One region of the Terribacillus saccharophilus genome, then DNA from elsewhere that is predicted to be linked to it. Evidence: a T-box and tRNA genes for the amino acid it is inferred to sense, from the RefSeq annotation. Region 1 holds a T-box; the other holds one or more tRNA genes.
What was found. The T-box of region 1 lies ahead of thrS (threonine--tRNA ligase). A T-box ahead of a tRNA ligase gene usually reads a tRNA of that ligase, here a tRNA-Thr.
Positions count from the first base shown of each region.

Region 2: it encodes a tRNA-Thr, which carries the amino acid that the T-box ahead of thrS (threonine--tRNA ligase) is inferred to sense. The anticodon was not compared.

Region 1 covers NZ_CP008876.1:2,346,320-2,355,081, reverse strand. Annotated here, with positions in the region: gene GZ22_RS11925 (ABC transporter substrate-binding protein) at 1-700, opposite strand, end outside; gene GZ22_RS11920 (FecCD family ABC transporter permease) at 819-1,820, shown strand; gene GZ22_RS11915 (FecCD family ABC transporter permease) at 1,817-2,824, shown strand; partial or broken gene GZ22_RS11910 (DUF3977 family protein) at 2,845-3,080, opposite strand; gene GZ22_RS11905 (HAD-IIB family hydrolase) at 3,077-3,853, opposite strand; gene GZ22_RS11900 (GNAT family N-acetyltransferase) at 3,850-4,365, opposite strand; gene GZ22_RS11895 (nucleotidyltransferase domain-containing protein) at 4,380-5,078, opposite strand; T-box leader at 5,141-5,356, shown strand; gene thrS (threonine--tRNA ligase) at 5,656-6,849, shown strand; gene GZ22_RS11885 (ABC transporter ATP-binding protein) at 6,882-7,643, opposite strand; gene GZ22_RS11880 (ABC transporter ATP-binding protein) at 7,640-8,428, opposite strand; gene nikC (nickel transporter permease) at 8,425-8,762, opposite strand, start outside.
Region 2 covers NZ_CP008876.1:609-9,370, reverse strand. Annotated here, with positions in the region: gene GZ22_RS00055 (FAD-dependent oxidoreductase) at 1-655, shown strand, start outside; gene GZ22_RS00050 (kinase) at 847-1,464, shown strand; gene GZ22_RS00045 (GNAT family N-acetyltransferase) at 1,611-2,150, shown strand; gene GZ22_RS00040 (dihydrodipicolinate synthase family protein) at 2,472-3,296, opposite strand; tRNA gene GZ22_RS00035 (tRNA-Thr) at 3,753-3,825, opposite strand; tRNA gene GZ22_RS00030 (tRNA-Asn) at 3,828-3,902, opposite strand; rRNA gene rrf (5S ribosomal RNA) at 3,934-4,046, opposite strand; rRNA gene GZ22_RS00020 (23S ribosomal RNA) at 4,159-7,084, opposite strand; rRNA gene GZ22_RS00015 (16S ribosomal RNA) at 7,264-8,762, opposite strand, start outside.

The DNA.
Region 1 (8,762 bases):
CTTCTGGAACTGTGATTCCTAGGTCACCGTAAAGTACCGCACCGCTGGATAGGTTCTCACTCACGATGTAAAGCTGTCCGCCAACAAGCCAGATAGCTGCAGCGGATTCATCTCCGATTGCACCTTGAATCTGTTCTTTTGCATCGGCTGCTTTTGCATCATAATCATCCAGAACTTTTTGAGCTTCATCTTCTTTACCGAAGATTTCACCCATTGTTTGCAGTTCTTTGCGCCAGTCACCGTTTTCTTCTGTACCCATTACATAAGTAGGAGCAATCTTATTGTACTGCTCATATTTATCGCCTTCTACCATGGATGCAGAATCCATGATGATCAAGTCTGGTTTAACGCTTGCTACTGCCTCGAAAGGAAGTGTGGAATCAATCGTTTGTACATCTTTCAAGCTGTCCTGCAAGTATCCTTGTGGATCGCCATTATTGACAGACCATTGCGCTACTGGTGTAATATCTAGCGCTACAAGGTTGTCCTCCAAATAAGAAGCTAGTACATTTTTAGGATTTGCAGGAATCTCGACCTCATGACCCATTGCATCTGTCACAGTACGAGTTTCATTACTCTCCTTATCAGAAGAATTACTTTCGGCATTATCACTTGAATCGTTATTGCCGCAACCTGTTATAATGAATACAACACTGGCGAAGACTGCCAGAAGTAAAAACATACTCTTTCTTTTGAACAAGGGACTCACCTCTTGGTTTATGTTATAATCTCATATTAGATGATAACAATTCTCATTATCAATTACAAGCGTCATTTCATTATTTTGGCATAGATAGAGCGTAGAAAGCGGGATAACGATGCAAGCACGCAGACTCATTGGTACAATCATACTTATCGCAGGTATCGCCCTGCTGATTTTTTCGATAGGACTATCCATTGCATTCGGTGTAGCGGATATTTCACTCAGCACTGTCTGGAATAGTATTTTCCATTATGATGCTACAAATACATCTCACCAGATTATTCATCGGCTTCGTATGCCTCGTACTGTAGCGGCAGTTCTAATTGGCGCAATGCTTGCTGCATCCGGATCGATCATGCAAGGGATGACTCGTAACCCGCTTGCTTCTCCGCAAATCATGGGAGTAACTTCTGGTGCGACGTTTATGATTGCGATTGCACTTGTCTTCCTGCCTGGCATCTCCAATGTGAATCTGCTTCTATTCTCATTTCTGGGTGCAGGACTTGGCCTAGGTCTTGTTTTCGGAATCGGCCTGTTAGCAAGAACCGGATTAACACCAGTGAAGCTGGCATTGGCAGGAACTGCTATCACTGCTCTGCTCGGAGCCTTCTCCAACGCAATGGCAATTCATTTTGATGTAGCACGGGATTTGAGCTTCTGGTACGCAGGCGGTGTTGCAAATGTACAATGGGATACAGTGAAGCTGTTATTTCCTGCTGCCGCAATCGGCTTGGTACTGGCATTATTCATCAGCGGATCTATTACGACACTTAGTCTCGGAGAAGATGTGGCAACTGGACTTGGTTTGAAGACTGGCCTGGTGAAAGCAGCAGGAGTGCTTGTTGTGCTGATTTTAACGGGAGCTGCTGTTTCGGTCGGCGGTACAATCGGATTTGTAGGATTGGTTATTCCACATATCACCCGGTTCCTCGTCGGACCAGATTATCGCTGGATCATTCCATGTTCAGCTGTATTGGGCGGTATTCTGCTTAATTTTGCGGATATCGCATCCCGGATGATCAATCCGCCCTTCGAAACACCTGTTGGCGCCCTCACAGCTTTAATCGGCGTTCCATTCTTTATTTATCTAGCTCGCCGGGAGGGTAAAAACATATGATACACTCTGCGAAAAAGACAAGTCTGGTAGCTATCGGATTAATAGTTGCTATTCTCATTATATTTTTCATCAGCTTGAATACAGGAACAATCCCGATTGGACCTTCAGATGTTGTGAAAACTTTGCTTGGTACAGGCGATGGATCGTTTGATGTGATTCTGTTTGATTTCCGTCTGCCACGTATGGTGATTGCGCTACTGATAGGTATCGGTATGGGTATCGCTGGCGCCATTTTGCAAGGTGTATCCCAAAATGGACTGGCCGACCCAGGTATATTAGGAATTAATGCCGGTGCAGGTTTCGCTGTAGTTCTTTATATTTTCTTCCTGCAGGACAAGCTAGCTGGTACCGGCAGCCTGCAAGTATTCATCATGCCACTGTTCGCATTCGCTGGGGCATTCCTAGCAGCAAGCCTTATCTATGCACTGGCATGGAAGAAGGGTGTCACTCCAGTCCGGTTGATCCTTGTCGGTATTGGTGTTAACGCCGCTTTCGGCGGTCTGATTATCGTCTTTCAGCTTATGATGGAGCCTAAGGATTTCACGCAGGCTACCATCTGGCTGAACGGCAGCATCTGGCAGACAAGCTGGAATTATGTATTGGCACTTCTGCCTTGGATTATTCTACTCGTCCCATATGCTATCTTTAAGGCAAAAGCGTTGAACGTTTTAACACTTGGCGACCAAATCGCGGTTGGTGTTGGGGCTCCGGTGCAAAAAGAGCGCACAATCCTGCTGCTCCTTGCTGTTGCACTGGCGGGAGCTTGCGTAGCCGCTGGGGGAGCAATCACATTCCTCGGACTTGTCGCACCTCACTTAGCCCGCCGCATCGTCGGACCGAATCATAAGCATCTGCTTCCGATTTGTGCACTTATCGGAGCACTAATCATGCTCGTAGCAGACACTTTGTCTCGGACGATTCTGGCACCATCAGAAATTCCGATTGGTTTGGTTGTTTCAGCAATCGGCGCGCCATATTTTATCTATTTGTTGATTAAAGAATGAACCCTCGCATTAGCGAGGGTTCATTTGCTTACTATACCGATTATGAATTTAAAGGATTTCCGGTTCTTTTTTGTTTCTTCCATCCATCCTTTGTATCTAAAATGAATACAGATTGATTTATCCAAATAGGAAGATAAAGAGAGTAGAAATATATCGGAAAGTCTATCCCCTTCTTTTCATGCTCTGTACCATCTTCATTTTCATATTCTGTCCGGATCAGCCAGTGATTCCCCAAACCAAACTCTATGTATTTCACGTAAGTGCCATGTTCGTTTGTTCATCATTGAATTCCTTTAAGCAATCTACAATGCTCTGTTCGCAAACATCATCCAAAGGAATGGCTCTATGTGCATAGCGCGCTAATTCTTCATGGTCTCCAATCATCACCGCATACTTGGCATTGCGAAACATCTCAATATCATTCGCATCATTGCCAAAAGCAATATAATCATTTTCCCTGATTCCAATTTCTTGTATTGCACTCCATTTATCGATACCTGGCGGACTAATATCTACAATATCCTCACCGCGATGACGATGAACCCGCAGCCCTAATTTTTCTGCCTCTGAAGCTATTTTTTCCTGATCAGCTGAATGAAGGATAAGGACTTTTACTACCTGTCCCAAATCCTCCAATAGCACTTTTTCAGCCAGTCCATTTGGATCAAGGTTGGACCTTATCGGGTGCTCTGGATCTCCTGTATATGCATAGTTCCATTCTCCGTCTATTAAGTAAGCAGCGTTGTATATATCTATTAGATTTTTCATGGCGGCTAATTGGATGGATGAAAATGCTTTAGAGAAAATCACCTTTCCATTACTGGAAATGAGTGAGCCATTGCCTCCAATAAGAGTGGTGGAATGAAAGTGCTCATCAATAACAGGCAGCAGATCACGGATTGGGCGAGCTGAAGCAAAGATTACTTGATGGCCATTCTGCTCCAGTTCTTTCAATGTGTCGATTATATTCTTTGTAACAGGTCTGCCTTTGAAACAAAGGGTACCATCCAAATCAAAAATGAAATTCATCTGCTCTCCTCCAAAATCAAAGCCATATGTATTTCTGATATATATGTATCTCCAATCTTCAATGCATGCTTTTCTACACCAAACTGCTTGAACCCAGCTTGTTCGTAAACATGCTTGGCAACCGGATTTGTCACAGCGACAGCAAGATTTAGCTTCTCGATGCCTTTCCTGTTTTTAGCCACTTGGATCATATGCTCTATCAGCATTTTCCCATACCCTTTTCCACGTGTTTCTGGTGCCAGATAAACCGCCACTAAATTAGCTCGGTGACGGAGTTTTGCTGGTGTTTCGTAACTTAATGTCGCATTTCCTGCAAGCGCATCATCCATAAATATTCCATAGGTCTCAGCATCCGAACTCTCAAAATTTCCCCTTATCCGCTCTATCGGGTTTCTCTGTTTCACCGCATCCTCATAGGAGGTACCAAATGCGTCAGGATGTGCCTGCAAGGCTTGTAGTCTTAGTTCCCAGTATGCTTCTGCATCAGCTGCTGTCAATTTTCTTATTTTCATAGATTTCTCCCCCCTCAACCCAAGTAATATCCTTCGAATAGGCGACCACCGAATGGCTCCAAGCAATCATCTGCAAGCTGCACGATAGGTCGCTTATTGTGTTGCTTATAAAATGCTTCTAAGCTTTGTTCAAATTGATGTGCAAGATTTGAGTCCATGCTCCTTAATTCCCGGAACATCCATTTACCAGAACCAATCCAATGCTGTCTGGAGCGCAGCGAAAAGATAGCCAGATCATTGATGAGTGTATTTGCCAGGAAATATGCTTCCCCGCCAATCTCTTTATCCAGAAAATCATCGATCAGATTCGTAATCATATACCGATAATGATCGATCTTTTGTTTGTTCCAAGGTGAAGGTCCAGCAGCGAATATACTGCTTGCTTCGGATTTCATTTTGGTAACAACCGGCGCCTCTTTCAGTACAATCGCTTCACTCACCATCCTTGGCATGGAAGGGATTCCGCGTTCTGCGTCACTTGCAAAGAAATTTTGGTAAGCTTCTCCTGTGTATACAAACACCTCTACCGGCCAACCTTCAAAAAACAACGATTCTCTGTACGCACGATCTTCTCCTGTATACAAAATAATGATATCCAAATCTGAAGTTACTGTTGCTTCCCCTCTGGCACAGCTTCCTGCAAGCATTGCTCCTTCACATTCCGGATGATTGGTCTCAATGAATCTTTTAGCAGTATCTTTTGGGTCTCTCAAAAAAATCCCTCATTTCCATTTGACGGATATATCCAGCATCTGTATACTGAGCATACAACAAAACAAAAGCATTGATAAGGACAAGATGCGCGCGCCTCTTTCTTTCAGAGAGTGAAGGAATTGCTGGAACCTTCGCAGATAAGCACATGCATTACCGCCTTTGAGCTATTACGGGGAAACTCAAGTATCCGTAATCGGGAAGACCGTTATCGTATTTTGGAGCGTCAGCTGTATGCTGATGGAATTAGGGTGGAACCACGACCGCAATCGTCCCTTTAGGGAGATGAGTGCGGTCTTTTTGTTTACAATTTTATATCTTAAAAGCGATGCGAAGGACATGATTCAGATCATCCCTCTCCTGACAGAAAGCAGGGTCACCGGCTGAGAGCCCTGCAGGAGAAAGATTTGGATTACCACCTTCAAGCTATAGCGGGGAACTAGCAGTATCCGCTATCGGGAAATCCGTTATCACGAATGAAGCGCCAGCATTGGCGGAATTTTGGGTGGAACCACGACCACAATCGTCCCTATCACGGGAGGATTGTGGTCTTTTTTATATATAAAAGGAGGAATTATCATGAACAAACAAGCAGAAGCAGAAAAACGAAACCATCGGAAACTTGGTCAGCAGCTCGAACTTTTTCTTAGCATGGAGGAAGCACCAGGTATGCCTTTCTTCTTGCCAAAAGGAATGGTGTTACGCAATAAACTGGAGGAGCTGTGGAAAGAAAAACATGCACAGGCTGGATATGATGAAATCAAGACTCCGATCATGATGAAGCAGCAGCTCTGGGAGCAGTCCGGCCACTGGGATCACTATCACGAAAATATGTATTTCTCAGAAGTGGATGATCAGCGTTATGCTATTAAACCGATGAGCTGCCCAGGAGCAGTCCTCATCTACAACAGCAAGCTACGCAGTTATCGCGACCTTCCTTTACGTTATGCAGAATTAGGACTGGTACATCGGCACGAATTGTCCGGATCTCTAAACGGACTGCTGCGCGTCCGTTCATTCACACAAGATGACGCGCATCTGTTCGTTCGGGAAGATCAAATTGAACAAGAAGTGGAGAAAGTATTGCAGCTAATCGATACATTTTACAGCCTATTCGGCTTTTCTTATGAAGTAGAGCTTTCCACTCGTCCAGAGGACTTCATGGGTTCGCCAGCTGTTTGGGATAAAGCGGAGGCAGCCTTAGAGAATGTCCTAAAACGACAGGGAATTGCTTATAAAGTTAACGCTGGTGATGGTGCTTTCTACGGACCGAAAATTGATTTCCACATACTCGACAGCCTTGGCCGCAGCTGGCAATGCGGGACTGTTCAGCTAGATTTCCAGATGCCGGAGAAATTCGACTGCAGCTATATCGATCAAGAGAACAGCCGCAAACAGCCGATTATGATTCACCGGGCAATCTACGGTTCAATCGAGCGTTTTATGGCCATTCTCATCGAGCATTACGCAGGAGACTTCCCATTCTGGTTAGCACCAGTTCAAGCAAGCGTTCTTCCTATTAGCGACGCACATGCTGATTACGCACATGCAGTTTGTGAGGAATTGCGGAAGGCAGGGTACCGTGTGTCAGTGGATGACCGTTCAGAGAAAATAGGATTGAAGATACGGGAAGGGTCACAGCAGAAGATGCCTTATCTGTTAATAGTCGGAGACAGTGAGAAAGAAAACAAAACAGTTGCTGTCCGGAAACGGCCGGAAGGAAATATTGGAGAGATGTCTTTGGAAAGTCTTATCAAAGAGTTTGAAGGATAAGAGAAAAGCGGATGCTCCTCGGGTGCATCCGCTTAAAATATGCTGATCAATTCTTTCGTATATGCATGTCGGCTATTATCATAAATATCTTCCTTCTGAAAAATATCCAGCAGCTCGCCATCTTTCATGACTGCAATGCGCTGACAAAGCTGATAAACAGCTGCCAAATCATGTGAGATGAACAGATAGGACATGCCCAGCGTCTTTTGCAGGGACGAGAGAAGTTCGAGAACGGCTCCTTGGGAAAGTACATCAAGACTTGCTGTCGGTTCATCCAAAATAATGAGTTTTGGCTCGATGCTAATTGCGCGCGCAATGGTTACGCGTTGCTTTTGTCCGCCACTCAGCTCATGTGGATAACGGTCGCCAAGTTCTTTCGGCAGTTCCACCGCTTCGAGCAACTGCTCCACAAAACCTTGTTTTGAAGAGAATGTAAAGTGCTCCAGTTCAAGCTCCCACTGAAACTGTAAGTAAGGATCCAGCAAGGAGTCCTTGATTTTCAGTTTTGGATTAAGTGCTGCAGTTGGATTTTGAAAAACTGTCTGAACGTTTCGGCGATAGTCTCGAAACTCCTTACGATTTGCATTGGCTAGGGGCGTACTATTATAAATGATAGATCCGCCATCAATCTTTTCTACACCTAGCAGACAGCGAGCCAACGTACTTTTACCACATCCGCTTTCGCCTACTAATCCCAAGCTTTCCCCTTGTTGAATGGAAATTGAAACATCATTCACAGCCAGCTTGCCAGGAGTATAGCTCTTTTTCAAATTACTGATTTCCATAACAGTCATGACTTGCTCGCCTCCTTGATGCGCATTGGAAGCGTTGGTGCAGCTTGTATAAGCTGTTTGGTATACGCATGTTCAGGCTGATGGATGAGCTTCTGTTTTGATCCAGATTCAATGATTTTTCCATCTTTCATGACAGCGATCTTATCTGCATAACGCGCAACATGTCGCCAATCATGTGTGATGAAAAGAATCGCACAGCCTGTTTTTTGCTGGAGCTCTTGAAGCAAGGAAAGAATCCTATGCGCAGATACGCTATCAAGTGCAGTTGTTGCTTCATCTGCAATCAGAATATCAGGTTCTAAAAGAAGTGCTAGCGCGATAGACGCACGCTGCAGCTGGCCTCCGCTCAGCTGGAATGGGTATCTCTTAACTAAAGACGCATCCAGACCAACCGATTCAAATGCTTCTTTTATCATGTTTTTACGCTTCTTCTTCTCTTTCACTCCATGCGTTTGCAAATACTCATCCATATGCTGCTGAATCATCAGAAATGGGGTGAAAGAACCGTGATAATCTTGGAAAATGTAACTGATCGCTTTCCCTCTCAATTGGTTCATTTCTGTTTTTGGATGTTCGAGGATATTGCTGCCTTGGTAGCTTACGCTGCCAGAAGCTCTTAAATTAGGTCCAAGCAACTGTCCGATTGCTTGTGATAGCATCGTTTTCCCGCTGCCGCTTTGACCTACGAGGGCAAACCATTCTCCTTTATCGATTGTCAGACTGACACGGTCAACAATCATTTTCTCTCCATGTGATACGGTTAGATCATTAATCGATAAAATCATGGCTGCACCTCCTTTTTCACATCGAATTTATCTCGTAAATAGTCACCAAGAATATTTGCCACCAACACTACCACCACGATGGCCAGTCCAGGATAAATCATCATTTCCGGATTCGCTTGGAAATATGGTCTGGATTCGTTCAGCATAGCGCCCCACTCCGGAGTCGGAGGCTGTGCGCCAAGGCCAATATACGATAGCGAGGAAATGAGCAAGATGATCTTACCAAAATCCAAACTCGCTAAAACGAGTACATTTCCGATAATGTGAGGCATCAGATGTTTGCGCATGATCGTAAATGTGGAAAGACCATTGATTCTTGCAATGGTGATGTAGT
Region 2 (8,762 bases), 1.1 Mb from region 1:
TATATTCGAATTAGCTGTTGGGCAGACCGGTATGAATGAACAAGAGGCTCTTGCGCATGGATATGATATCGAGACGCTGCATAATATCAAACCTGCTCGCGCTGCTTATCTTGGTGGCAAGGAGATTACCATAAAAGCAACTGCTGACCGAGCAACCGGTCTTCTTCTTGGTGTTCAAGCAGTCGGTGAAGAAGGCGTGGACAAGCGCATCGACGTATTTGTAACAGCTATGACCTTTGGAGCCAAGGCAGAGGACCTGTTCCATCTCGATTTAGCATATGCTCCCCCATTCAGCACAACAAAGGATCCAGTCATGTATACAGGTATGGCACTGGATAATGCAATCAAGAAGCATAATAAGCTGCTTACGCCAAAAGAACTGCAGCATCGGCTAAGCCAAGGTGAATCTTTTCAGATCATTGATACACGCGCGCGGTCCCAATATGAAACATCCCACGTGCCAGAAGCTCATAGCATTCCTTTAGCAGAGCTCAGGGAGAAAGCAAAAGAACTTGATCCGAAAAAGCCGACCCTTTGCTACTGCAACAGTGGTGTCACAGGTAATGCTGCACAAAATATTTTGCGTAACATGGGATTTGAAGAAGTATACAATCTATCTGGCGGGAATAAGAATTATCAGAAGTACAGGTCATGAGAAAAGCCGCATACGTTTGTATGCGGCTTTTTGTTACAATGATTCTGTGATTGAACTTTTGTGTATCAGGTACACTAAATTATGTTCACATCAGTTATTCGTTAGTACTAATGTTCCAAATGACTATTTCTTTGTTTAATATCGTAAAAATAATATGAAACAAGCTGGAAACGGCGAAAGGATTAATTCAAATGGAAGATTTAATACAGCAAATAAAAAAGAGATTTAAACAACATGACCAGAATAAACCATTTCTCATCGCCTTAGATGGTTTAAGCGGCTCAGGGAAAACGACATTGGTGCATCAGCTTAAAAGCAATTTTGATGACACTGTCGTCATACATATTGACGACCACGTGGTGGAAAATGCCAAGCGATATAATACAGGTCATGAGGAATGGTTTGAGTATTACCATTTGCAGTGGGATACGATTTACTTGAGAGATAACTTATTTAAAAAGCTAAATAACAATCACTCTGATATTCAATTGATGTTTTATGAAAGAGAAAAAGATACATTTAAAAATAAGTCCATAGAGTTTACTAGTAAGAGTATAGTAATTGTTGAAGGCATCTTCCTACTAAGAAAAGAATGGAAGGATTTCTATGATTATATCATTTTCCTGGATTGTCCTCAGGAAATAAGGCACGAGCGCGCACTTGATCGCGATGCTTACATAGGAAGTTTTGAAGAGAGATTAAGAAAGTATAAAGAAAGATATTGGATTGCAGAGGATTATTACATGGATACTGAAAATCCTATGAAAAAAGCACACTATATTCTGCGATATAAAGATATAAAGATATAAAGATATAAAGATATAAAGATATAAAGATATAAAGATATAAAGATATAAAACAGTATAAGCCTAAACACTAAAAAACCGAGTGCTCTTTAAACTATTTAAATTATAATCAATAAAATAATAAATCTGAAGTAATTGAGGGTGAGTATATGGATTTCCCCGATTTAGAAACAGACCGATTATACTTAATTCAACTATCCGAACCACATGTCGAGGATTTTTTCGATATCCTTTCGCGTGATGATGTAACTAAATACTATGGAACGGACCCACTCAATAGTCGTGATGAAGCCCTAGAAATCATCCATATGTTTCAAGAAGCATACGATAAACAGATTGGTATAATGTGGAGCATCATGTTGAAGGAGAGCAATAAATTCATAGGTAGTGGTGGGATCAGCAATATCTTTCTTAAAGGTAAGAGAGCAGATATAGGTTTTGATTTGCACCCTGATTATTGGGGAAGTGGTTATGCAATGGAAGCCTGTAGAGAAATCTTAAATTATTCCTTTGGTAATTTGGAATTGTATAGGATTGGAGCTCAAGTCTATCCTAATAATCATGGATCAAGAAAATTATTAAAACGACTCGGTTTCTCTGAAGAAGGATTATTACGTAGTTACTTTTATCAAAGAAATCAATTTCATGATGCACTTACTTTGTCTTTGTTAAAAGATGATTGGGCTTGATTAAAAGTTGGGCGGTCAACTGGACGGACGTCTAAATAAATACTCTCCTTCAAAAATTAAAGGAAAGCATAAAAAAGCTCTAGAAACATCACATTTCTAGGGCTTTCTCTATAAGCTTGGGTAGTGGACTTGAACGGTTTCCCCCCAACCTTACCATGGTTCATATCCTATGCGGCAGTATAGGGTGGATGGTGTTATATCGGGCTATATATAGCAATAAGTACGCTAGTTTGAAGAAGGTATTGAAATTACTGGTCGGTTTGGTCAGCTGATGGCTAAAGTTGATTGATTAATCTCCCTTTTCAGATCAAGGTTTTTTACTTAATTACCAAGAGGGCTTCTGCAAACACCTAAGTCTTCACCACGACTGTTCAATTCTTTTTTTAAGTTAACTAACAGTGAACCCGCATAAATTGTATCTAGTAAGTTCTTCATTTCCTCTAACTCTTCTCCACGATGATTCTGTCCCTTTAGTAATACTTCAAACCAATTTCTAATTCCTTCAGGATCCAAATTACCCGCTATAGAAGATAAACGATTAAAACCATGATGTGCTATCTTATCTTCTAATCCTTGTTCTCCTCCAGCATAAATGTAATACTGTTTGTCACTTTCTATGTTTATTTTTTCGATTTTACTTTTCTCCCCAGCTTCTTTAATCCCAATAATATTCTTTAAATTTAATAATTTATTTATGGTATCGACTTCTAAATCAAAACCGGTTCTCGCAGGATTGTTATATAAGATTGCCTGTTTTTTTGAAGATGATAATATTTTCTCAGTATATCTAATAGCTTCTTCTTGAGAAGGTTTTATATACGGCGGGTATCCTATCAATATTGCTGCTATATTTGTTTTACTTATATGCTTAGCAAGTTCTTCTGCTTCCTTTTGTCTTATAGAAGCTACTCCAAAAATGATTTCCATATTATTAACTAACTCTTGCTCTTTTCCTATAGCTTCCAACAAAATTAACTTTTCACCTAGACTCAAGCTGTGCTGTTCACCTGTAGATCCACAAACTAATACAGAACGGACACCCTTTTGATATAAATGCTTTATATGATTGATTGTCCCTTCAACATTTAAACTTTCATCACTATAAAAAGCTGTTGGTACAGCTATATGATAATCTTCCTTTAACATACATATCTCTCTCCTTTTTTCATTAAACAAATGAATTTTATATCATATATATTATTGCAATTGACTTTTTGAATCTTACAATAGAAGCTGTTGATAACTTGACGAAGCATTATTTGAAGGGTTAACTGGAAGTTATGAAATTTGTTAAAGATTATCTTATACTCATTTGGTTCAAAAGAATAAGTGAGATCTGTCATGAAGAAAGAGAGTGGACTTAGACTATTGATACAGAAATCATTTTTTACGATTGTACAAATAGCACAAATTTAATTTTTTACTCTTACTAATAATAAATAAGTAATTGCGGTTAGATACAGGGATTATAACACGCATTTTTCGACCTCCACGCACACAAATCTTGAGTTTGATCAATTGCAAGTTCCATAGCTCTACAATAACTATAAAGGAGCATAAGAAAAACCCCAGAAACTCAGTGTCTCTGGGGTTTTTCTTATAAGCTTCCTAGCGGACTTGAACCGCTGACCCCCACCTTACCATGGTGGTGCTCTACCGACTGAGCTAAGGAAGCAGTGGCTCCACAGGCAGGATTCGAACCTGCGACCGATCGGTTAACAGCCGATAGCTCTACCACTGAGCTACTGTGGAACAATAATAAATATGTATACAAAAAAGAACTGCCTGGCAGTGTCCTACTCTCACGGGGCGAACCCAACTACCATCGGCGCTGAAGAGCTTAACTACTGTGTTCGGCATGGGAACAGGTGTGACCTCTTCGCTATTACCACCAGACAATTCAAGAATTCAATTGAATGAACCCTCAAAACTAGATAAGAAACATGTCCTGCCAGACATCTCATGCGGCCAAGCACCGGAGTGCTTGGACTTTGGCGTTGACTTAAGTTTAGTTAAGTCCTCGATCGATTAGTATTCGTCAGCTGCACGTGTCACCACGCTTCCACCTCGAACCTATCTACCTCATCGTCTCTGAGGGATCTTACTCATTTAAAATGATGAGAAGTCTCATCTTGAGGGGGGCTTCATGCTTAGATGCTTTCAGCACTTATCCCTTCCGCACGTAGCTACCCAGCTATGCTCCTGGCGGAACAACTGGTGCACCAGCGGTGCGTCCATCCCGGTCCTCTCGTACTAAGGACAGCTCCTCTCAAACTTCTAACGCCCACGACGGATAGGGACCGAACTGTCTCACGACGTTCTGAACCCAGCTCGCGTACCGCTTTAATGGGCGAACAGCCCAACCCTTGGGACCGACTACAGCCCCAGGATGCGATGAGCCGACATCGAGGTGCCAAACCTCCCCGTCGATGTGGACTCTTGGGGGAGATAAGCCTGTTATCCCCGGGGTAGCTTTTATCCGTTGAGCGACGGCCCTTCCATACGGCACCGCCGGATCACTAAGCCCGACTTTCGTCCCTGCTCGACTTGTAGGTCTCGCAGTCAAGCTCCCTTCTGCCTTTGCACGCTACGAATGATTTCCAACCATTCTGAGGGAACCTTTGGGCGCCTCCGTTACTCTTTGGGAGGCGACCGCCCCAGTCAAACTGCCCACCTGACACTGTCTCCGAACCGGATAACGGTTCTGGGTTAGAATGTCAATACAGCCAGGGTGGTATCCCACGGATGCCTCCACCGAAGCTAGCGCTCCGGCTTCTAAGGCTCCCACCTATCCTGTACAAGCTGTACCAACATTCCATATCAGGCTACAGTAAAGCTCCACGGGGTCTTTCCGTCCTGTCGCGGGTAATGCGCATCTTCACGCATAGTATAATTTCACCGGGTCTCTCGTTGAGACAGTGCCCAAGTCGTTGCACCTTTCGTGCGGGTCGGAACTTACCCGACAAGGAATTTCGCTACCTTAGGACCGTTATAGTTACGGCCGCCGTTTACTGGGGCTTCGGTTCACAGCTTCGGGACGAAGTCCCTAACCATTCCCCTTAACCTTCCAGCACCGGGCAGGTGTCAGCCCCTATACTTCGCCTTACGGCTTTGCAGAGACCTGTGTTTTTGCTAAACAGTCGCTTGGGCCTTTTCACTGCGGCTTCTCCTTAAAAGAAGCACCCCTTCTCCCGAAGTTACGGGGTCATTTTGCCGAGTTCCTTAACGAGAGTTCTCCCGATCATCTTCGGTTACTCACCGTGCCTACCTGTGTCGGTTTGCGGTACGGGCACCTATTTCCTCACTAGAGGCTTTTCTTGGCAGTGTGAAATCAGGAACTTCGGTACTAAATTTCCCTCCCCATAACCGCCTGGAATTAGTGTTGAGTGGATTTGCCTGCTCAACTTCCTCACGGCTTGGACGCGCATAACCAGCAGCGCGCTTTCCTTATCCTCCTGCGTCCCCCCATCGTTCAAGCGGATTTAGGTGGTACAGGAATATCAACCTGTTGTCCATCGCCTACGCCTTTCGGCCTCGGCTTAGGCCCCGACTAACCCTGAGCGGACGAGCCTTCCTCAGGAAACCTTGGGCTTTCGATGAAAGAGATTCTCACTCTTTTTTCGCTACTCATACCGGCATTCTCACTTCTAAGCGCTCCAGCCGTCCTCACGATCGACCTTCACTGCCCTTAGAACGCTCTCCTACCACTGACATCGTAGATGTCAATCCGCAGCTTCGGTGGTGTGTTTAGCCCCGGTATATTTTCGGCGCAGCGTCACTCGACCAGTGAGCTATTACGCACTCTTTCAATGATGGCTGCTTCTAAGCCAACATCCTGGTTGTCTAAGCAACGCCACATCCTTTTCCACTTAACACACACTTTGGGACCTTAGCTGGCGGTCTGGGCTGTTTCCCTTTCGACCATGAACCTTATCACCCATGGTCTGACTCCCAAAGTAGATTGATTGGCATTCGGAGTTTGACTGAATTCGGTAACCCGATGAGGGCCCCTAGTCCAATCAGTGCTCTACCTCCAACCATCATCCTTTGAGGCTAGCCCTAAAGCTATTTCGGAGAGAACCAGCTATCTCCGTGTTCGATTGGCATTTCACCCCTACCCACACCTCATCCCCGCACTTTTCAACGTGCGTGGGTTCGGGCCTCCAGTCAGTGTTACCTGACCTTCACCCTGGACATGGGTAGATCACACGGTTTCGGGTCTACGACCACCTACTATATCGCCCTATTCAGACTCGCTTTCGCTGCGGCTCCGTCTATACAACTTAACCTTGCAGGGGATCGTAACTCGCCGGTCCATTCTACAAAAGGTACGCCGTCACCCATTAACGGGCTTCGACTACTTGTAGGCACACGGTTTCAGGATCTATTTCACTCCCCTTCCGGGGTGCTTTTCACCTTTCCCTCACGGTACTGGTTCACTATCGGTCACTAGGGAGTATTTAGCCTTGGGAGATGGTCCTCCCGGATTCCGACGGAATTTCACGTGTTCCGCCGTACTCAGGATACACTCCGGAGGAAACCACATTTCAAGTACAGGGCTCTTACCTTCTATGGCGGGCCATTCCAAGCCGCTTCGTCTATATGGTTTCTTTGTAACTCCAAAGGAGTGTCCTACAACCCCAGAAGGCAAGCCTTCTGGTTTGGGCTAATTCCGTTTCGCTCGCCGCTACTCAGGAAATCGCATTTGCTTTCTCTTCCTCCGGGTAATGAGATGTTTCAGTTCCCCGGGTCTGCCTCGTATTACCTATGTATTCAGTAATACGTACTATCCAATAACGGATAGCGGGTTCCCCCATTCGGAAATCTTCGGATCAAAGCTTACTTACAGCTCCCCGAAGCATATCGGTGTTAGTCCCGTCCTTCATCGGCTCCTAGTGCCAAGGCATCCACCGTGCGCCCTTCTTCACTTAACTAATAACGCATGATAAATCTATAAATCGCGACAATAAATTGTCGGCTTTAAAGTTTGATGTTTTGGCATTGTTGTTTCTTATCTAGTTTTCAAGGTTCACAAGAGAGATTGATCTCTCAAAACTGAACAAACAACCAATCACGATGTCTACTACGAAGTAGTAGTTCCAATTATCCTTAGAAAGGAGGTGATCCAGCCGCACCTTCCGATACGGCTACCTTGTTACGACTTCACCCCAATCATTGATCCCACCTTCGGCGGCTGGCTCCTAAAAGGTTACCTCACCGACTTCGGGTGTTACCAACTCTCGTGGTGTGACGGGCGGTGTGTACAAGGCCCGGGAACGTATTCACCGCGGCATGCTGATCCGCGATTACTAGCGATTCCGGCTTCATGCAGGCGAGTTGCAGCCTGCAATCCGAACTGAGAATGGTTTTATGGGATTTGCTTAGCCTCGCGACTTTGCTGCCCTTTGTACCATCCATTGTAGCACGTGTGTAGCCCAGGTCATAAGGGGCATGATGATTTGACGTCATCCCCACCTTCCTCCGGTTTGTCACCGGCAGTCACTCTAGAGTGCCCAACTTAATGCTGGCAACTAGAATCAAGGGTTGCGCTCGTTGCGGGACTTAACCCAACATCTCACGACACGAGCTGACGACAACCATGCACCACCTGTCACGCTGTCCCCGAAGGGAACGTCTTGTCTCCAAGATTGTCAGCGGATGTCAAGACCTGGTAAGGTTCTTCGCGTTGCTTCGAATTAAACCACATGCTCCACCGCTTGTGCGGGCCCCCGTCAATTCTTTTGAGTTTCAGCCTTGCGGCCGTACTCCCCAGGCGGAGTGCTTAATGCGTTAACTTCAGCACTAAGGGGCGGAAACCCCCTAACACCTAGCACTCATCGTTTACGGCGTGGACTACCAGGGTATCTAATCCTGTTTGCTCCCCACGCTTTCGCTCCTCAGCGTCAGTTACAGACCAGAGAGTCGCCTTCGCCACTGGTGTTCCTCCACATATCTACGCATTTCACCGCTACACGTGGAATTCCACTCTCCTCTTCTGCACTCAAGTTCCCCAGTTTCCAATGACCCTCCACAGTTGAGCTGTGGGCTTTCACATCAGACTTAAGAAACCGCCTACGAGCCCTTTACGCCCAATAATTCCGGACAACGCTTGCCCCCTACGTATTACCGCGGCTGCTGGCACGTAGTTAGCCGGGGCTTTCTGGTTAGGTACCGTCAAGGTACGAGCAGTTACTCTCGTACTTGTTCTTCCCTAACAACAGAGCTTTACGACCCGAAGGCCTTCATCGCTCACGCGGCGTTGCTCCGTCAGACTTTCGTCCATTGCGGAAGATTCCCTACTGCTGCCTCCCGTAGGAGTCTGGGCCGTGTCTCAGTCCCAGTGTGGCCGATCACCCTCTCAGGTCGGCTATGCATCGTCGCCTTGGTGGGCCATTACCCCACCAACTAGCTAATGCACCGCGGGCCCATCTGTAAGTGACAGCCGAAACCGTCTTTCCATTTCCAATCAGGAGAAAGGAAATACTATCCGGTATTAGCTCCGGTTTCCCGAAGTTATCCCAGTCTTACAGGCAGGTTGCCCACGTGTTACTCACCCGTCCGCCGCTCATTCCGCCAGAATCACCCCGAAGGGGTCATCTGGTTTCCTGCGCT